DNA from 4 places in the Candidatus Corynebacterium faecigallinarum genome. Region 4 is predicted to be linked to each of the others. Evidence: riboswitches for the same ligand, from Rfam matches in the RefSeq annotation. Region 4 holds a riboswitch; each other region holds the start of a gene.
What was found. A riboswitch is a leader RNA that binds a small molecule or an ion and turns the genes downstream of it on or off. The one in region 4 is predicted to bind thiamine pyrophosphate.
Positions count from the first base shown of each region.

Region 1 (5,138 bases), on a different contig from region 4:
ATCAGCACCTCGACCATCTGGTGGGCGGCAGTTCTCCCCGTCCTCATCGCTGTCGTACTCGCTGTGGTGGCCGGTCGATCGGTGATTGACGATGATCTAACGGACGAACCGGTCGAGATCGACCAGACCACCGGGAAGATCAATGCACCGGAGAATGCGTCGGTGGTGTGGTTCCGCACCGAAATCATGGGGACCTGGGTGCAGGTGTTCATTGTGGGGGTGACGGTCGGAACCACGATCCTGTGTCTCGCCAGCGGGGTACCGGTGTGGTCGGTGGCCCTCCTCGTCGCGATCATCGTCGTCGCGTGCCTGGGCTCCTGCATGTGGAGAATCCGGGTCGACTCCCGGGGGTTCAGCTACCGGTCGTTACTCGGGATCCCGAAGGCACTTGTCCCCTTCGACGAGATCAGCCATGCCGAGCCCGTGACGATCCGGCCCGGCGAGTGGGGCGGCTGGGGTTGGCGCCTCAACGGCAGCGGTACCGGCCTCATCACGAAGTCAGGGCCAGGTATCCGCATCACCCGGACCAATCGGCACACGATCGAACTGAACTGTGACGATGCCCGGCGCGGCCTCGCGGTACTGGAACACTACGGGGTGCACATCTCCAGCTAGCGCGGGAATGCGCGCGATGAAGTGCGCACGTGCGGAAAAAGCCTTCCTACTGGCTCCGGGCCATGTCGATCATGACTTTGACTCCCAGGCCGGCCTTGTTGGCGCCGTCGACGAGGATGTCGGTGCCGGTGAGGTGCCCTGCGTCGCGCCCCACGGCGAAGGCCAGCACGGCGGCGATCTCGTCCGGCGTCCCGAAGCGCTTCAGTGCCGCGTATTCGACCATCTTCCCGAAGCCGTGGTCCTCCTCAAGCTGGCCCATGTCGGTGTCGAAGGACCCCGGGGACACCGACAGGACACGGGCGCCCTTCGCGCCGAACTCCGCGGCGATCTTCGCCGAGTACCAGATCACGAACCCCTTGGAACTGGAATAGGCCATGCCGGGTCGCGACGCCTCCGGTGCGATCCGCGTCCCCTTCACCAGCTTGGCCGCGAGAGCATCCACGTCGGTGAGCGCCTTGGCATAAGTCCGGGTGGGCTGCAGGGCCTGCGGGGTCATGTGACCGGCGATGGAGGCGACGTTGACCAGCGCATCCCCCCCTCCTCTGCGATGCGAAGGTACTCCCGAGCGATATTGACGGTGCCGACGGCGTTGACACGGACGATGAACTCGGCGTCCCCCATCTGCGGACTCACCCCGGCCGAATGCACCACGGCACGGACGTGACCGAAGCGTTCTGCCTCGGTGAACAGCTCACGGACATTGTCCCGGTCGGTGATGTCGGCGACGACGGTGCGTGCTTCGATTCCGTCTGCGGCGAGAGTCTCGGCTGCTGCAGAGAGCTTGTCACCGTTGACGTCGGTAAGCACGATCGTGTGGTCAGCGACGAGTTTCCTGGCGGTAGCCAGTCCCATGCCGCCGGCTCCTCCGGTGATGATGGCTGTGTCGGTGTTCATACCTCCAGCATGCGCGCGATCCAGAAGCCTGCGAGCTGGTAGCATCGGGCATTCTCCCCCCCGACGACCGACAACCGACAACCGACAACCGAGGCAACGGCGGAATCATGACGGCATCTCACCAGGGATCTGCTTCGACCCCTCCGACAACCTCGCAAACATGGTCCGCCTGGAACAGGCTGACGTGGCCGGTCATGGTGCTCATTGTGGGCTCACTGCTGGCCGCTGCCGTACTCCTCATCATCTCCGACTCCCCCTGGTGGTTCACCGTTCCGGTCCTTGCCGTCATCGCCTTCGCCGCCACTGCCCCGGTGTGGCGGATGCGGGTCGACAACGAAGGCTTCCACGTGAGCACCTGGGTAGGCGTCCCACGACAGACGGTCCCCTACTCCGACATCGAGGCCGTCGCCCCTGTCGCCGTCAACATCTGGGACTGGGGAGGCTGGGGCTGGCGCAAGAGCATCCAGGGAACCGGACTGATCACCCAGAGCGGGCCTGGCTTCCGGATCATTCTGCACGACGAGAAGATTGTCGAGGTCTCCTGTATCGACAACGCCCAGGCAGATGCTGCGGTAGAAGCAATCACTGCCCACCTGGGCGACCACCACCCCTGATTCCCTGGCTCCCTGAACACCTGCCACCACATGAGATGTCCGAAAGGTGGGATGGATCGTCGTTCCTGGGGCGAAAACCCATCGAATGGTCCCACCTGTCCGACACCGGGTGATCCCACCTGTCCGACACCGGGGTCCGACATCGAAGCGTCCAGTGCCTGTGTGGTGAAATAGGCAGTGGAATAGTAGTTACAAAGAACCCAGCGAGAACAGCACTGCGGGAGCCCCTGACACCGGGGCTGAGAGGGCCGGGGCACCGGCCGACCGTTCACACCTGATGCGGATCATGCCGCCGGAGGAAAAGATGCAGCCAGCCATTGGCACAGGTGCCGACACCATCGTCGTCGGCGCGGGAGTCGCCGGACTCACCACCGCCTGGAACCTACGCCGTGCAGGTCAGACCGTCACCGTCGTGGACCCGACCCCGGGTAACGGCGCCAGCCATGCCGCCGCCGGGATGATCGCCGCGGTCAGTGAGGTCGTCTACCAGCACGACACGATGCGGGAGCTCATGGTCGCCTCGGCGGCGGCCTACCCGGGGTTCATCGCCGAGCTCGAGGACGCCGTGGGCCACCCGGTGGGATACCGCGACACCGAGACCCTCGACATCGGCGCACACAGCGGTGACCGTGGCGCTTTCGCCGACCTCGCCGATCTGCAGCGGGCCAGCGGTATGCAGGTCGAGCAGCTGACCACCCGACAGGCCCGCAGGCTCGAACCCGCCCTCTCCCCCTCGATCTCCGGGGCATTCCTGGTCAGCGACGACCACCAGGTCAATCCACGGGTGCTCATCCCCGCCCTCATCGAGGCCTTCACCGCGCCGTCTGAACCCGGTTCGCCGCAGGGCAGTCTGGTCCAGCAGCGGGTCATGTCGGTGCTGCGTGCCGGTCTGGACAGTAACCAGGTCGCCAACCAGGGCGCCAACCAGGGCGCCGTACGGGTCACCGGGGTACGCCTCGACGACGACACCGAGTTGCAGGCGGACACCACTGTCCTGTGCCCCGGGTTGTCACTGGACAGCATCGAGGGGCTTCCCGAGGCCGCCAGTGTGAAACTGCGTCCGGTACACGGCGACATCCTGCGGGCCAGGCTGAAACCCGACCACCCACTTCTGATCGAGCGCACCATCCGCGGACTGGTCGACGGCCGTCCGGTGTACCTGGTACCGCGCACGGACGGGAAGATCGTCATCGGCGCGACCGAGCGCGAGGACGGCTTCGACGGGGTCACCCTGGAGGGGGCCTACCAGCTGCTACGCGATGCCCAGGTGCTTGTCCCGGGGGCCGCGGAGCTGGAACTCACCGAGATCCTGGCGCGTGCCCGGCCCGGCACTCCCGATGACCTGCCCTACATCGGACACCTCGACGGGGTGGACGGGGTGGTCGTCTCCACCGGCTACTCCCGCCATGGCGTCCTGCTGGCCCCGTTGGGCGGACGCCTCACCGCATCACTGGTGACCGGCACCCCAGACGCCGCAGGCGCCCCAGCCACCACAGCGACCGACCAGGCCATCCTGGCCGCCACCGACCCCAACCGTTTCGCAGCATCTTCAGTATCTTCAGCATCTTCAGCGAGGACCTCATGAGCATCACCGTCACCGTCAACGGCGACCCCCGTACCGTCGCCGACACCACCACCGTCGCCGACATCGTCACCGACGTCACCGGGCACTCCCCCGACGACGACCAGGTCGGTGTCGCCGTCGCCCACGACTCCGCGGTCGTCCCGCGCAGCCGCTGGACCACGACCGTGCTCGGCGAGGGCGCCGAGATCGAGATCATCACCGCAATGCAGGGAGGCTAAGACCGTGACCGCCACAGATTCACTCACCATCGGCTCCACCACCCTTCAGTCCCGCCTGATCATGGGCACGGGCGGGGCGACCTCGATGACTGTGTTGGAGGACGCGCTGTCCGCCTCCGGGACCCAGCTGACCACCGTGGCGCTGCGCCGCTTCGACCCCTCCACCGGCACCTCCCTGTTCGGACTGCTCAACAAGCTGGGCATCGACGTCCTGCCGAACACCGCCGGCTGCTACACCAGCCGCGACGCCCTGCTCACCGCCCAGCTGGGCCGTGAGGCGCTGGGCACCAACCGGGTGAAGCTGGAGATCCTCGCCGACGACCGCACACTGCTGCCGGATGTCGTGGAACTCGTCGACGCCACCGAACAGCTCACCAACGACGGTTTCGAGGTCTACGCCTACACCTCCGACGATCCGGCCGTCGCCCTGGCCCTGGAGTCCGCCGGTGCCGTCGCGGTGATGCCGCTGGGCTCGCCGATCGGAACCGGGCTGGGCATCCTGAACCCGCACAACATCGAGCTGATCTGCGCCCGCGCCTCGGTCCCGGTGATCCTCGACGCCGGGGTCGGCACCGCCTCCGATGCCGCGCAGGCCATGGAGCTGGGCTGCGACGGTGTGCTGCTCGCCAGCGCGGTGACCCGCGCGCAGGACCCGGCGGCGATGGCCACCGCCATGCGCCATGCCGTCACGGCGGGACATCTCGCCCGGCATGCCGGACGCATCCCCAAGCGCGGCCTGGCCGACGGGGCACTGGCGTCCTCCCCGATGGAGGGACGTATCGCCGCCGGTTCCAGCCGGGAGGCCGAGTCGCTGTGACCGTAGAGTCGCCGAAATCGCCGAAGTCCCTCCCATTCGCCCCGCTCGTCGAGCCCGCTGCGGAACTCACCCGGGACGAGCTGGTGCGCTACGCCCGCCACCTCACCCTGGAGCACATCGGACATGAGGGTCAGCGTCGGCTGAAGAACGCCCGCGTGCTGGTCACCGGTGCCGGCGGGCTGGGTTCCCCGGCCCTGCACTACCTGGCCGCCGCCGGGGTGGGCACCATCGGGATCGTCGACGATGACGTGGTCGATGTGTCGAACCTCCAGCGTCAGGTGGTCCACGGTGTGTCCGACATCGGTCGGGCCAAGGTGGAGTCCGCGGCTGACGCGGTGGCCCGGATCAACCCGCTGGTCACCGTGGAGCAGCACCATACCCGCCTGACCGCGGAC
Region 1 is NZ_JBQQOC010000009.1:110,671-115,808, reverse strand. Features, by position in the region: gene ACTXPP_RS06825 (DUF1648 domain-containing protein) at 1-615, shown strand, start outside; gene ACTXPP_RS06820 (SDR family oxidoreductase) at 662-1,111, opposite strand; gene ACTXPP_RS06815 (SDR family NAD(P)-dependent oxidoreductase) at 1,108-1,509, opposite strand; gene ACTXPP_RS06810 (hypothetical protein) at 1,704-2,123, shown strand; TPP riboswitch at 2,331-2,443, shown strand; gene ACTXPP_RS06805 (FAD-dependent oxidoreductase) at 2,428-3,708, shown strand; gene thiS (sulfur carrier protein ThiS) at 3,705-3,926, shown strand; gene ACTXPP_RS06795 (thiazole synthase) at 3,931-4,743, shown strand; gene moeB (molybdopterin-synthase adenylyltransferase MoeB) at 4,740-5,138, shown strand, end outside.
Region 1: another riboswitch for thiamine pyrophosphate. It lies ahead of ACTXPP_RS06805 (FAD-dependent oxidoreductase); the one in region 4 lies ahead of ACTXPP_RS13465 (3-oxoacyl-ACP reductase).

Region 2 (5,138 bases), on a different contig from region 4:
AGTCGTCGGTGTTGACCGTACCGGCGGCGAGGTCGGTGATGAACGGCAGGTCGCAGATATCGTCCAGCAGGCTGGTGGAGGCCTGCCACAGTGCCTGGGTCCAAGGGCCGGCCGCGGGAATCCGGGCGGCGCTCGTGACCCCGCTGACGCTACCGAGTCCGGCGAGCTGGTCCGGGGTCTCCACCGCCGCCGGCACAGCGGCGGTCAGCGCCCACGGGGTGGTGTCGGCGGCCGCGGCCAGCCGACGTGCCCGGTGGGTGTGGTCAACCGGGCCATTGCCGGAGCCGACCTGCAGGTCATCAGCGTAACGGATCGCCTCGGCCAGCCAGCCGGACGCCCAGCGTAGACCCTCGGCATGGGAGTCACCGGCGGCCAGCCGGGTGGCCAGGGCCGAGGACAGGGAGCATCCGGTGCCGTGGGTGTTGTTGGTGTCCACCCGCGGCACCGGGATGGCGGTCACCGTGCCGTCCGGCTCGACGACCGCATTGTCGGCACCCCGACCGGACAGGTGTCCACCCTTGACGATGACGGTGGTCTCCAGCTCAGCGGCGAGGGTACGCCCCTGGTCCAGCGCCTCGTCCAGATCCTGTGCCCGGGGGGAGCCGCACAGCACGCCCAGCTCGGCGAGGTTAGGGGTGATCACGTCCGCGGCCCGGCACAGTTCGACCAGTGCGGCCTCGGCGTCCTCCGTAAGCAACCGGTCGCCACTGGTGGCGACCATCACCGGGTCGACGACAACCACCGGCACGGGGTGGGCGGCCAGGTAGTCGGCGATCACGTCGGTGATCTCCGCGGTGCCGAGCATCCCGATCTTGACCGCGTCGACGGTGACGTCGTCGAAGACTGCGTCGAGCTGTTCGACGAGGAAACCGGTGCCCGGGGTGTGGATCGACCGCACCCCGTGGGTGTTCTGGGCGACCAGGGCGGTCACCACGCTCATGGCGAACCCTCCGGCGGCTCCGATCGACTTGATGTCGGCCTGGATCCCGGCACCACCGGTGGGATCGGTACCGGCGATGCTGAGGACGCGGGGCAGGGCAGGGGCGGGGTTGGTCATGAGGCTTCCTTCGATGAGGTGAACAGGGAGAGCAGCTGTCGTGCTGCCGTGGTGGCGGCGCTGGTGGATCCGGCGGCCATGATCGCCGAGACCACGCACAGTCCGGCGACGGGGGTATGCGCCAAAGCGGTCGCGTTGCCGGTGCCGACCCCTCCGATGGCCACCGAGGGGATACCGAGAGTCAGCGCGTGGGCGGCGAGCTCGGACACACTGCCGGGGCCCGTCACCCCCAGGGCGCGGCCGGTATTGGTCTTGGTGTCGGTGAGGTGCACCGGGCCGAGACCGAGGACGTCCGGCGGACGGACCCCGAGCCCGACCAGGCGTTGGAGCTCGTCGATCTGCTCGTGCCGGTCGACCGACAGGCCGATCATCGAGGTATCCGGCAGGGTTGCGCGAGCCCCGGCGTAGTCCATGTCGTCCTGCCCGATGTGCAGGTGCAGGCCAAGTTCGGCGGCGATGTCGACCCGGTCGTTGAGGAACAGCGGAACCCCGGTGGGACGCAGGGCCGCGGCAAGTTCTGCCGCCCGGGCGGTGAATCCGGCGAGGTCCAGGTGTTTGTCGCGCAGTTGCACCACGCTGACTCCACCGGAGACAGCGGCGCTCACCAGTGGGCGCACCGCATCGCGTCCGCCGCCGAGATCGGGGTCGGTGACCAGGTACAGCGACCAGTCCGGGGCAGGTGACGGTCGTCGGGTATCAGCTGATGCCGGGGTCACGCCCCGGTCTCCTCGACGCTGACAAGATGGTCCAGACGGTCGTGGGACCCACCCGGTTCAGGGGTGGAGGGGGCGGAGAGTGCGAAAAGGGCGTCGAGCCAGGCAACGGCGAAGCTGCCGGGACCGGTGGATTCTGCAGCGGCGATGCTGCCTGCCGCACCAACGTGGGCGTGGGCGGCAAGAACGGCGTCGTGCGGGTCCAGCGAGGTCGACAGGTAGGCCGCGCACAGTGCGCCCAGGGAACACCCGGTGCCGACGACTCGCTGCATCATCGGGTCACCGGAGTGCAGCCACGTCACACGGTCGTCGGAGACAATGAGGTCCCGGGGGCCGGAAACCGCCACCACCGCACCGGTGCGGGCGGCGAGGTCACGGGCGGCGTCGAGAGCGGCGGCGACCTCGTCGGTGGAGTCGACACCACGGCCACCGGCGGAAACCCCCGACAAGGCGATGATCTCGGAGGCATTGCCCCGGACAGCGGCAGGGCGGTGGGCGACGATGTCACGGGCGAAACCGGTGCGGGCAGCAGGTCCACCGCAGGCCACCGGGTCAAGCACCCACGGGGTGTCGTTGGCGGTGGCACCGCGGACGGCTTCGCGCATGGCGGTGTACTGGGCGGCGGTGGGGCTGCCGGTGTTGACCAGGACCCCGGAGGCGATGGCGGCGAAGTCTGACGCTTCCTCGGGGGTGTCCACCATTGCCGGGGACGCCCCGGCGGCAAGGAGGGCATTGGCCGTGATCTGGGGGACCACGATGTTGGTCAGGCACTGGACCAAGGGGGCGGCCCGGGAGAACTCCGCCTGGGCGGCGGTGAAAGCGTGGGCAAGTGTGGATGCCATGGACAATCCCTTCGCTAGTGTGAACTAGAGCAGGTTCGGCGGGTGTGATCTCAGCGCGTGACCGGTGGGACCGGTGCAGCGCACCCCGTGTCGTTGGGTACTGCAGGTGCTGGCTGGAGGCAGGAACAGACTAGTCGGAGACAGTCTTGACGTCGCGGCCCTCGCCGAACTTCAGGTTGTCGCGGACCTCGATGGAGCGGACGTCGGCCTCATCCTCGAGAGCGCGCAGCTTGGAGAAGGCGTTGCGGGCGTGCAGCTGCTGGCGGGTGGCCACCAGGTGCCAGCGGTTCGGCGACACGGTGTTCATGCCCCAGCTGTAGGCGGCGACGAAGCGGTTGCGGAAGCCCACCATGAACATCAGGTGGACCCCCAGCCACATCAGCCAACCCGGGAAGCCCGAGATCTCGGTCTTGCCCAGCTTCACCACCGCGTTGAAACGCGAGACGATGGCCATGGTGCCCTTGTCGAAGTACTCGAAGGCCGGGCGCTCGCCGGCACCGCTCTCGACCTCGTTGATGATGATCGAGGCGGCGTGCACGCCACCCTGGATGGCCACCTGGGCCAGGCCGGGCAGCTTGTCGTAGCTCATCATGTCACCGACGATGAAGATCTCCTTGTGGTCGCCCACGGAGAGATCGCTGTTCACCGGGACGCGACCGGCGCGGTCGGCCTCGACACCGTCGATCTGGTCGGCGATGTGCTTGCCCAGCGGGCTGGCGGCCACACCGGCGGACCAGATCTTGCAGTATGCGGCGACGCTGGTCTCCTCCTCGGTCTTCATGTTCTTCCAGGTCACGCCGTTCTTGTCGACGTTGGTGACCAGCGAGTCGGTGACGACCTCGACGCCGAGCTTGTTCAGCGTCTTGTGGGCCTTGCGGCCGAGCTTCTTGCCGAAGGGCGGCAGGACCTGGGGGCCACCGTCGACCAGCAGGATGCGGGTCTGCTCGGTGTCGGTGCGGCGGAACTCGTTGCGCAGGGTGCGGTGGGCCATCTCGGCGAGCTGGCCGGCCAGCTCCACACCGGTCGGGCCGGCGCCGACGACGACGAAGGTCAGCAGTCGCTTCTTCTCCTCCGGGTCCTCGGTGATCTCGGCACGCTCGAAGGCGCCGGTGATGCGCGCGCGCAGCTCCAGGGCATCGTCGATGCTCTTCATGCCGGGGGCGAACTCGGCGAAGTGGTCGTTGCCGAAATAGGACTGGCCGGCGCCGGCGGCGACGATGAGCGAGTCGTAGGACAGGACGACATCCTTGCCGCCGAGGTCACCGGTGACGGTCTTCTCGGCGACGTTGACATCGCGCACCTCGGCCTTGATAACCCGGGCGTTGCGCTGCTTGCGCAAGATCTGCCGGATGGTCGGGGCGATCTCACCGGAGGACAGCACACCGGTGGCCACCTGGTACAGCAGCGGCTGGAACAGGTGGTGGTTGGTGCGGTCGATCAGGGTGACGTCCACGTCGGCGCCGGCGAACTTCTGGGCGGCAAACAATCCGCCGAATCCGCCGCCGATGATGACGACGTGGTGGCGGCCCGAGGGGCGAGTCGGGGTGGGGGTCATAGTGCGCTATCTCCTGGTTCTGCAGCGCCCACCGTGTTCCGTGTGCGGTGCGGCTGGTGTGCTCATTCTGCGTTCTTCGCCCGTGTTGTCCGGGCTGATCCGGTGTCGTCCGGTGTAGTGTCGTCTGCCGACGGACCTTCCGGTCACGTCGGACCTGGAATCCATAGTAGTGGTTGTAGTCGCATTACTCATCACGTGGGCAGTGGCTGGGTGGTGTATCGGACATGGTGTTTCCGGTTCCTCCTGGGAATGGGGGGATCGGGGGCCTGTGACAGGGGCCGATCGGACACGTTGGAGTACGGATCGGGCACCCTGATGCACGGTAGGTTCGTCAGCGATAGTAAGTGCCAGTGACGATACTAGCGACGGTAGTGACGGTAGCGACAGTGTTAAGGAGTGGCCGGTGTCAGCAAACGGTTACGTGGACCCCGAGCGGTGGCCGGGGATCAGCCGCACGCCCGATGCGCCCTTCCTCGGTCGCCGCGCCACCCACCTGCAGGAACGACTTGAGAAACTGACCCTGGACCACGGGGTGTCCTTGACCCCGGGGGCCACACCGCGCTTCGTGGTGGAGGACGGACAGGTCCTGGACCGGATCGTGGATGGCGGCTGGTTGGGGTTGGCCGAGGGGTACATGGCAGGAGAGTGGACCGCCGACCCCCTGCCCGAGGTGCTCGGGGTGCTGCTGTCGCAACCGCTGGAAGGCGGACTGGGGCGGGCGCTGTCGAAGCGTCGGCGGCGGGTCAGTGGTCAGGTCCGCTCCGGTGAGCTTCCGGACGCCCTGGTCGACATCTACACCGGCGAGACCCGCGCGACCGGTTCGGCGTTGTTCGCCTCCGGTACCCGGTCCTCGGAGGTGCAGAACCCCACCCAGGGTGGTGAGAGCGCCCCGGTCGTCGTCCGGCATTTCGACGCGCCGGACGATCCGGGCCAGGTCGAGCGCAGCGACATCGACTCCGCGCAGCTCTACC
Region 2 is NZ_JBQQOC010000012.1:43,369-48,506, forward strand. Features, by position in the region: gene ACTXPP_RS08035 (bifunctional hydroxymethylpyrimidine kinase/phosphomethylpyrimidine kinase) at 1-1,057, opposite strand, end outside; gene thiE (thiamine phosphate synthase) at 1,054-1,773, opposite strand; gene thiM (hydroxyethylthiazole kinase) at 1,770-2,612, opposite strand; TPP riboswitch at 2,601-2,710, opposite strand; gene ACTXPP_RS08050 (NAD(P)/FAD-dependent oxidoreductase) at 2,743-4,167, opposite strand; gene ACTXPP_RS08055 (class I SAM-dependent methyltransferase) at 4,571-5,138, shown strand, end outside.
Region 2: another riboswitch for thiamine pyrophosphate. It lies ahead of thiM (hydroxyethylthiazole kinase); the one in region 4 lies ahead of ACTXPP_RS13465 (3-oxoacyl-ACP reductase).

Region 3 (5,138 bases), on a different contig from region 4:
GCACATCGAACAGAAGTGCGCCGTCTTCGCCGGTTCAGCGGGAAGTGTCTCGTCGTGGAAGTCCTGCGCGGTGACCGGGTCCAACCCGAGGGCGAACTGGTCACGCCACCGGAACTCGAACCGGGCCTTGGACAGGGCGTCGTCGCGTGCTGTGGCTCCTGGATGCCCCTTGGCCACGTCGGCGGCGTGTGCGGCGATCTTGTAGGTGATGACACCGGTCTTCACGTCGTCCCGGTTCGGCAGGCCGAGGTGTTCCTTGGGGGTGACGTAACAGAGCATGGCGGTACCGTGGCGGGCGATCTCGGCCGCCCCGATGGCCGAGGTGATGTGGTCGTATCCCGGCGCAATGTCGGTGACCAGCGGTCCGAGCGTGTAGAACGGCGCCCCGTCGCACAGCTCCTGCTGACGTTCGACGTTCTCGCGGATCTGGTGGAGCGGGATGTGACCGGGACCCTCCACCATGACCTGCACGTCGTACTCCCACGCCCTGTGGGTCAGTTCGGCGAGGGTGTCGAGTTCGGCGAACTGTGCGGCGTCATTCGCGTCCGCGATCGATCCGGGGCGCAGACCGTCGCCGAGTGAGAAGGCGACGTCGTAGGCGGCGAAGATCTCACAGAGCTCGTCGAAGTGTGTGTAGAGGAAGTTCTCCTCGTGGTGCGCCAGGCACCAGCCCGCCATGATCGATCCCCCGCGCGACACCATTCCGGTGACCCGGTCGGCGGTCAGCGGGATGTAGCGCAGCAGGACCCCGGCGTGCACGGTCATGTAGTCCACGCCCTGCTCGCACTGTTCGATCACCGTGTCGCGGTAGATATCCCAGGTCAGTGCCTCTGCGTTGCCGTCGACCTTCTCCAGTGCCTGGTAGATCGGGACGGTGCCGATGGGGATGGGCGAATTGCGGATGATCCATTCCCGGGTGGTGTGGATGTCGTTGCCGGTGGACAGGTCCATCAGTGTGTCGGCGCCCCAGGTGGCGGCCCATTCCAGCTTCGACACCTCCTCACTGATCGAGCTGGTCACCGCCGAGTTTCCGATGTTGGCGTTGATCTTCACCAGGAACTCCCGACCGATGATCATCGGCTCGGATTCCGGGTGGTTGATGTTCAGCGGGATGATCGCGCGACCGGCGGCGACTTCGCTGCGCACCAGTTCCACGTCGCAGTTCTCCCGCAGGGCCACGAACCGCATTTCCGGGGTGACGACACCCCGACGCGCGTAGTGCATCTGCGTCACCGTGCGGCCCGGTTCAGCATGACGGGGTTCAGGACGTCGTCCCTGCCACTGCTGGGACGGTGCGCCACGGCGGACGGCGGCCCGGCCGTCGTCGATCAACTGTCGTTCACGGAAACGCCCGATACGGGTGTCTCCACGTGCCCGGATCCATTCTTCACGCCAGGGGGCCAGGCCTTCTTCCGGGACGCTGCCCGGCCCGGCGGTCCGGTAGACCTGCAGTGGCGGGTTGGGGCCGCCGTCCGGGGAGTTCTCCTGGTGGATCTCGGTGACCGGGACCCGGATGCCGTGGTCTTCGATCCATCCGCAACGGTGCGCGGGGTGCTGCTGGACAGGGGTGGACGGGGCAGACGGGGTAGACACAGCTACGCTCCTCACTTCCTACGTCGGTATCAACCGGATCAGGTTCGACGGTCCCGGACGATCACAGTCCGGTCTCAGCCCCTCGTGGGGCACCCGTGTGGACGCCTCATGCCTACCACGGCAGTGAGGACACATCAAAACCGGCTCTTCGTGATTCAGAGTGCGTAGCTGCCGGCGGGGCGGGATCGGTGTGGCACAACATGTAGGGGCCCTGGGGCCCGAACCCCTGATGGTGGACACGGGGATGTAGTCAAGATACGAGTCGGAGCTTACCGGACGACTGCGACTCAAACGCCTGTGGTGTGAGATACCCGCACCACGAATGCCGACGGACGGTGTTGTAGCGGATACACCACCGGAACACGTCCCGACGGCACACCAGCTGGTTGGTGAAGGTCTTCGCGTCCTGGAGGACCTCGCGCTTGAGTGCGGCATTGAACGACTCGGCCAGCGCGTTGTCCGCGCTGGTACCGATCGCGCCCATCGACTGGCGCAGCCCCAGGCGGCGACAGGTGTCCTGAAATGCCCCGGACGTGTAGACACTGCCGTGGTCCGAGTGAAAGACCGCACCGGCGAGACTGCCACGCTGGTTCTTCGTCATCACCAACGCTTCGTATAGCTCACCGGGTTAGCTAGTCTACGGGAAATGACTTTCCGGCTCGTCCGTGTCTGCGCTCTCCTCGGTCTCCTCGGTGAAGACATCGACCATCGCGTCCAGGAAGTCGATGATCTCGCGCCGGGCGGACGGAGACACCTGCCGGGCCACCTGCATCATCCTGTCGTGCATCGGGCCTAGCGCATCGGACATCTCGTCCCGGGAGAGGTCCGTCACCGTCAACGTCACCGACCGCCGGTCACTGGGGTGGCCGGTGCGCACGACATGGCCGGAACCGGTGAGCCGGTTGAGCAGCTTCGCGGTCGCCGCCGTCGAGATCTGCAGGGCCGAAGACAGGTCACGAGCAGTGAAGACGGCCCCAGCGCGCTCGGCCGCGGAGATCAGCCGGATGGCCTCCAGGTCGGTGGAGTTGAGTCGCATCCGACCGCACATCCGTTGACGCATGTCATGGTCGGCGCCCCGGAACCGACGCAGGGCCTCGAGAAGCTCCACGTTGGGGTCGCGCCCGTCGTACCAGTAGTCGGTCTGCATCGTCATCTCGTCACGTAGGGGCACCGTCCAGCGTGAACAGTGTACTAGACGCGGCACTGCACCGGAAGAATGACGGTGCGAACATATGGCTATCGGGCCATTATTTCGGTGACAGTACCGGTCCGGAATTAACCGTTTTAAATTCACGCGGACTGAAATTTTCGTAGCATCGGAAGAATGTCATTCCTGCGACCGCAGCCATTCTTCCACCACACCTACCTCCCGGTCTCCGCCGACACCGCCTGGGACTGGCACACCCGCCCGGGTGCCGTGGTCAGGCTGACGCCCGGTATCGCCAGGATGACGGTCACCGGTGAAGCGGACAGTCTCCGCGACGGCACCACCACCTTCCGGCTCCCGGGCGGCGTCGCCTGGCGTGCCCGGCACCAGGCCGGGGAGTTCGAGGACGGACGCAGGTTCACGGACGTCCTGGAGTCCACGCCGCGGACGGCCCTGAACACCCTCGTCACCTGGCGCCACCAGCACGAGATCGCTCCGAACGGCGAGTTGTCCTGCACGGTCACCGACACCATCACCACCAATGCGCCGGATGCACTGCTGTCGAGGATCACGAGTTACCGTGACCGTCAGCTCACCGCCGACCTTCGTCGACTGGAGGAGATGCGGCAGTGGGACGGTACGCCGCTGACCGTCGCCGTCACCGGGCCCAGTGGAACCGTCGGAACCCAGCTGGTGGCGATGCTGCAGACCGCGGGGCACACCGTGATTCCCCTGTCGCGGAGTGAGAGGCCGGGTGGCCGGGTCTGGGATCCGGAGTCGCCGGCGTCCGATCTCCTCGACGGGGTGGACGCCGTGGTGCACCTGGCCGGTGCGCCCATCGCCGGACGTTTCACCGACAGTCACCGTGACGCTGTGTGTGAGTCCCGCGTCGGTCCGACGCGCAGGCTCGCCGAGCTTGCCGCCGAGACCCCCGGTCTCACGACGTTCATCTGTGCCTCTGCCGTCGGCTACTACGGGGCGGACCGCCCGGAAGCAGTCACCGAAGAGTCCGCACCGGGCGCCGGCTTCCTCGCCGAGGTCGTCTCCGACTGGGAGGAGGACTGTCAGCCGGCCCGCGACGCCGGTCTCCGGGTAGCGAACATCCGCACCGGTCTGGTGCTGACCGGAGGCTCACCACTGCTGACACTCCTGGGAGCCTCGTCCCGCATCGGAGGCGGCCCGCTCGGTAGTGGGGAGCAGCACTTCCCCTGGGTGGCGGTGGATGATCTGGTGGACATCTACCACCGCGCCGTCGTCGACCCTGATATGTCGGGGCCGGTGAATGCGGTGGCCCCGGAGGAGATCACCCAGGCGGACTTCGCCGCCGTCCTCGCGGACCTGCAGACACTGCGGGTCCCGCTCGCTCTCCCGGTGCCGACCCTGGGACCACAGGTGCTCCTCGGTCGGGAAGGGGCCGAGGAGCTGGCCCTGGCGGACCAGCATGTTCTCTGCGACAAGCTCGGTCGTGCCGACCACCGCTTCAGGTTCACCGCGGTCCGGGAGGCGCTGCGTCACGAGCTGGCATTGAACTGACGAGGTAAATCGCTAATATTATCGCTAACGAGGTTAGCTAATGTAGTATCGACGCGAGTCTGACTCTTATCAAGCCGCGTCCCTGAGTGGGCGTATATCCACCATGAAAGCGTGATGTTCTTGCGCACTTTGAGCACCGACACACAACTGTCCTTTGATTCGCTGCTGCTCCTGTCCTTCGGCGGGCCGGAGAAATCGGAGGACGTCGTCCCCTTCCTCGAGAACGTCACCCGGGGTCGCGGTATCCCTAGGGAAAGGCTCGAGGTGGTCGGCGAACACTACTTCGCCCTGGGCGGGCGTAGCCCGTTGAACGACCTGAACCGCGAGATGATCACCACCATCCGCAGCGCACTCGAACGCCGGGGACTGGACATCCCGGTGTACTTCGGCAACCGGAACTGGCACCCGTTCATCGAGGACACCGCCGAGGCCATGGCCCGGGACGGGGTCCGCAACACCGCTGTGTTCGCGACGTCCGCCTGGGGCGGGTACTCCGGGTGCCGGCAGTACCACGAGGACATCGCACGGGCCCGACGAGCTGTCACCGAGCGGGGGAGTGTCCCGCCCCGGATGACGCGTCTGGGCCAGTTCCACGACCATCCACGCTTCATCACCGAGTTCGCCGACGCGGTGGATGCCGCACGGGCCACCCTTCCCACTGCGGCTGACCGCGACGGCGCCGAACTCATCTTCACCGCCCACTCCGTACCGCTCAGTGCGGATGCCGAGGCAGGTCCGCCCGGGGTCGGTGGTCAGCTCTACTCGAGGCAGGTCCGCGACAGTGCGCGGTTGATCCTCCAGGCCAGCTCCTTCGGTGCTGACGCCGTTGCCGGGGCGGGGGCCACCACGGAGCCCACCGTGGTGT
Region 3 is NZ_JBQQOC010000038.1:329-5,466, forward strand. Features, by position in the region: gene thiC (phosphomethylpyrimidine synthase ThiC) at 1-1,593, opposite strand, end outside; TPP riboswitch at 1,592-1,700, opposite strand; partial or broken gene ACTXPP_RS13220 (transposase) at 1,844-2,206, opposite strand; gene ACTXPP_RS13225 (MarR family winged helix-turn-helix transcriptional regulator) at 2,231-2,764, opposite strand; gene ACTXPP_RS13230 (TIGR01777 family oxidoreductase) at 2,918-4,273, shown strand; gene ACTXPP_RS13235 (ferrochelatase) at 4,388-5,138, shown strand, end outside.
Region 3: another riboswitch for thiamine pyrophosphate. It lies ahead of thiC (phosphomethylpyrimidine synthase ThiC); the one in region 4 lies ahead of ACTXPP_RS13465 (3-oxoacyl-ACP reductase).

Region 4 (5,138 bases):
GTCCCGGTGTAGATCTGGGCCCGTGGTGTGTCAGTAGTTGCCGGGCGGATCACTGGCGGGGAAGGTCTCTTCGCCCTGCTCGTCGATCTTCTCGTCCTCGCTGGCAGGGCCCTGCTGGGGCAGGTCGGAGGGCGTGTTCACCTGGTCGCGGTTCGGGTCCTGATTCGGGTCGCGATCCTTCTCGGGATCGGGAGTGACGTCAGGTGCTGTCTCAGTCATACCGGTTCTCACCTCACTGTCGTCTTGTGCAGTTGCACTACCCAGGGTACGCGCGGCCGGCCACCGAACGCACTGATCGGTGGACACCTGCCTCGCACACCGGGGCCATACCGGGTCATACCGAGGTCTGATTCCCTCGGACGATTCCTCCACTACTGTGAGCACCATGGGTCCTGAAGTAATCGTCGTCCTCCTCATGGCAGCCGCGGTCCTCGCCTGGCTGGTCATGTTCGTTGTCGCCCTGGTGGAGATCATCAAGCACCGCCAGATCAGTGGCGGCGGCAAGGTGGTCTGGGTGCTGATCGCCTTCGCCTTCCCCATCCTCGGGCCGATCCTCTGGTTCGTGTGGGGACGCCACGGCGCCCTCGGCAGCCTTTAACCGGCCAGGTTCCCGCCCAGGTTCCCGCGGAGCGTCGTCGCCGGGTAGGACGTCCTGAACAACCCACGCTCCTGCAGCACCGGCACCACCAGCTCCACGAAGTCCTCCACACCACCCGGCAAGGTCGGCGGCATGAGGTTGAACCCGTCGGCACCACCGCCGGTGACCCACCGCTGCATCTCGTCGGCGATCTGCTCCGGAGTGCCCACGAATGTGGCATGACCACCACCAGCAGCCAAGAATCCCAGCAGGTCACGCACGGTGATACCTGGGGTCGTCTCGATGATCCGCAGGATCGTGCCGTAGCGTCCGGCCGGGCCGGTGAACTCCTCCAGCGGCGGCAGCTCCGGCACCGGGGCATCCAACTCCCAGGCCGCGGTGGTGGTGTCCTGCCCGACGAAGAAGGACAGCTGCGCCAGCGAATCCTCCACCGGCAGCAACTCATTGAGCGCCCGCTGCTTGTCGCGGGCCTCCTGCTCGGTGCGTCCGACGAAGGTGACCAGCCCCGGCATGACGATGAGCTCGTCAGGGTCGCGTCCTACCTTCGCGGCACGCGCGCGTACGTCGGAGCGGTAGGACGCTGCGGACTCCAGATCCCACGCCACCGCGTAGATCCCCTCGGCGTGGCGTGCGGCGAGGTCACGGCCTGGTTCGGACGCCCCGGCCTGGAACAGCACCGGACGCCCCTGCGGGGTGGAGGGGATGTTCAGCGGACCGTCGACGTCGAAGAACCGGCCATGGTGGTCGATGACCTGGGCTGATGAGCGGTCGGTGGCGTCGGGCCAGGAGTCCCAGAGGGCGGTGACCGCGTCGATGAACTCGTCGGCCCGGGCGTAGCGCTCGGCATGGCCCGGCAAAGCGTCCATGCCGTGGTTGCGGGCCTCGGCGTCGGTCATGGAGGTCACCACGTTGATCCCGGCGCGACCACCGGAGATGTGGTCCAGGCTGGCGCTGACACGGGCGGCGTGGAAGGGCGTCCAGAACGTCGAGGAGACGGTGGACACCACGCCGATGTGGCTGGTCGCGCGGGCGATGGCGGTGAGTGTGGTCAGCGGTTCCAGGAACCAGCCGGGGCCGGGGACGGGGCTGTGCGCCTGGCCGTCGGCGAGGAAGAAGGCGTCGAACAGGCCGCGTTCGGCTGTCTGGGCCAGCGACTCCCACCAGGTGATGTCGCCGAGCCGGGTGGCGGGTTCACCGGTGCTGTCACCGGGCGCCCGCCACGCCGCCGAATGGTGTCCGCAGCCGTAGGCGAAGAGGTTGAGGTGCATCTGTACATCCGTCATTCAGGCATCAGTCCTTCACCAGTCCGCCGTCGACGACCAGGTTCTGGCCGGTCACCGCACGCGCCCACGGGGAGGCGAAGAACAGTACGCTGTCGGCGAACTGCTCCGGGGTGGTGACCTCGCGCAGTGGGGTGCCGGACGCAATGCCGTCGAAGACCTCCTCCGGGGTGGCCGCCGAAGCGTCGGTGGTGCGCAGCAGACCACCGGAGACCATGTTCACCGTGATCGCGTCCGGGCCCAGATCATCGGCGAAGGTCCTGGTCAGAGACAGTAGCGCGGCCTTGGCGGCGGTGTAGTCGTGGTAGGGCACCACCGGGTACTGGAAGAGGTTCGTGCCGATGTTGACCACGCGTCCGGACCCGGCGGCGCGGAAGTCGTCCAACGCCGACTGGATGACGTTGAGTGAGCCACGGACCGCACCGTCGAACTGTGCGGTGAAGGAACTGTAGGGGATCTCGGCGGCCTTGTCGCGGGCGTCGCCGTTGAAGGAGAAGTCCACCAGGGCGTTGTTGACCACGGTGGTCACCGGTCCCAGCCCGGCGGCGGCGACGGCGGCGAAGATCCCCTCGACCTGCTCGCGGTCCCGCACGTCGGCGTGCACGGCCAGGGCTTTGCCGGGGTGCTCGGCGACGATGGCGGCCGCGGCGTCCGCACTGGAGTGGTAGTTCACGATCACCGTCGCGCCCTCGCGGAGAAAGGCCTCGGTGATGGCGGCGCCGAGGCCGCGGGCTCCGCCGGTGACCAGGACGGTCTGCTCGGACAGGGGAAGCTGCTGGGTCAGACTCTCGGTCTTGTTCTGGGTCATGCTCATGCCTTTCAAAAGAGGTCACAAGCGGAAGGGGCATCGGGTGTGCTGCTGCTACGGGCGCTGCACGACTCATGGGGTACAGCCCACGACACACACCGGTGATGCCGGACAATCCCTCCGCCAGTACGAACTGGTTCAGGTTCAACGGGTGTGGTCTCAGCCGTGCCCGCCGGGTATTCCCCGACCAACCACGGCACCCCGTGTCGTCCGCGAGGGTAGCACGACAATTGCTGTCCACCCCCCGCTGTACGGTGGGATTATGCAGATCGTCCTGATGATCCTGGGTGTCCTCGGCGGGCTCGTCGTCGGTGCCGTCGCGCTGGCCGGCGTCACCTGGCTGCTGGCCAATGTGATGCGCCGGGTACTGGGGGTTCCCGTCGGTTGGCCGCGGTCGATCCTCGTCGCCCTGCTGGTCGCACTGTCCACCGGTGGGCTGGTCGCGCTGGCCGTGGAACAGTTCTTCACCACCGGTGGCGGGCGTGACGTCTCCCCCGGTCCGGCGATCATCCTCGGGCTGATCGCCCTGATGTGGATGCTCGGCTTCGGTGCGGCCCTGCTGACGGTGATGGAGCTGGTCGTCCCCACTGGTGCCGGGTTCTCCCCCGGCGGGTCGGCAGGACGTTCCGGTCGCTCCGGGGGCTCCCGCATCGGCCGGCAACGTGCCCGCAACCGTCGGTACCGACAGGTCATGGCCATCTTCGTACGCAAGGGCCTCACCGCCCGTAAGCCGAGCATGACCGAGGCGGCCAAGGCATTCCGCGAGGCCCTGGAGGAATCCGGCACCACCTTCGTCAAGCTGGGTCAGAACCTGTCGACCCGGGACTCCGTCCTGCCGCCGGAGTTCATCAAGGAGCTCTCGTCGTTGCAGACCGGGGCGTCGCCGGAACCGTGGGAGCGTATCGGCCCGGCCATGGCCGAGTCCCTCGGCGCCGACCCGGAGACCGTCTTCGCCACGGTCGAGCGCGAGCCGATGGCTGCGGCGTCCGTCGCCCAGGTGCACCGTGCCACGCTGGACGACGGCACCCGGGTGGTCCTGAAGGTGCAGCGTCCCGGTACCCGCGAGGTGGTGCTCAACGACACCGACATCGTGATGCGGATCTGCGACTGGCTGGAGTTCCGCACCGACTGGGGCCGGGAGATGGGCATCCGTCGGCTCGCAGCGTCCTTCACCAGCACCCTGGCCGAGGAGCTGGACTACCGGCGCGAGGCGGCGAACATGCGCGAACTGGCCGAACCGCTGCGTTCCACGAAGGTGCTCATGCCGCAGGTGTACGACGAGTACAGCTCCGAACGTCTGCTCGTGATGGGCGAGTTGGACGGCACCCCGCTCGGCAGCGTGGACCTTGACGACTACTCCACCGGGCAGCGTCGTGGGCTCGGTGATGCGCTGATGGTGTCGGTGATGCGTCAGATCCTGGAGTACGGGGTGTTCCAGGCCGACCCACACCCGGGCAATGTCCTGGTGATGGACGGTGCGGTCTGGGAGGACTCCTGGCAGCGCACCGTCGGACCGGTGCACATCTCCTCGGAGACGGTGGAGCAGCGTGAGGTCGGGCTGGGGATGCTGGACTTCGGGGCCGTGGGGCACCTCGACACGACCGACCGTCGGCACCTGACCATGGTCTTCGCCGCGATCGAGCGGGGTGATTCCCGGATCCTCACCGATGCGCTGCTGAGTCTGCTGGACCGTCCGGACGGTCTGGACGTCCGCACCCTGCAGCGTGATGTGTCTGTTCTCCTGGCTCGTTACCGGGGCGGGGTCGGCAAGGGTGAGGGCATGGCACTGTTCGGTCAGCTGACCACACTGGTGAACAACCACCGGCTCGTCGTACCGGAGAACATCGCCTCGGCGCTGCGCAGTCTCGGGGAGATGGAGGGCACGCTGCGGCTGATCCTGCCGGACTATCCGCTGGTGGAGACCGCGCGGGAGCAGGGTACGGCGCTGATCAAGGAGCAGGCGCACCCCTCGAGTGTGAAGGACGCTGCGTCAGGGCTGATGCTGGAGTCACTGCCTATGCTGCAGGAGTTGCCGCGCAAGGTCAGCGGGATCGTCGGTGACCTGCAGGACGGCCGGCTGTCGCTGAGCATGCGGATGTTCCGCAACCCCGACGACCGGGCGTACCTCACCGGGCTGCTGCAGCAGTTCACCGTGGCGTTGGTCGCCGGCTTCTGTGTGCTGGGCGGGGTGATGCTCATCGCCTTCGGTGACGGAGGGCCGGTGCTGGTCGACAAGCTGACCTGGCATGCGGCGATGGGTTATGTGGTGCTGTTCTGCGGGTTTCTGCTGGCGCTGCGCACCGTGGCGATGGTGCTCTTCAGCCGGAGATAACCACGCCCAGGGGTACGCTCCCGACCCCTGACCCGTACCCCTGGGCATGCACATTTCGATCACGGCGGCCGGGGGCGGAGTCGGGCTGAGGGTCCCGGATGGTAGGTCCCGGTCAGGGGA
Region 4 is NZ_JBQQOC010000042.1:3,958-9,095, reverse strand. Features, by position in the region: gene ACTXPP_RS13480 (hypothetical protein) at 31-219, opposite strand; gene ACTXPP_RS13475 (PLDc N-terminal domain-containing protein) at 386-598, shown strand; gene ACTXPP_RS13470 (LLM class flavin-dependent oxidoreductase) at 595-1,881, opposite strand; gene ACTXPP_RS13465 (3-oxoacyl-ACP reductase) at 1,889-2,686, opposite strand; TPP riboswitch at 2,784-2,900, opposite strand; gene ACTXPP_RS13460 (ABC1 kinase family protein) at 2,949-5,018, shown strand.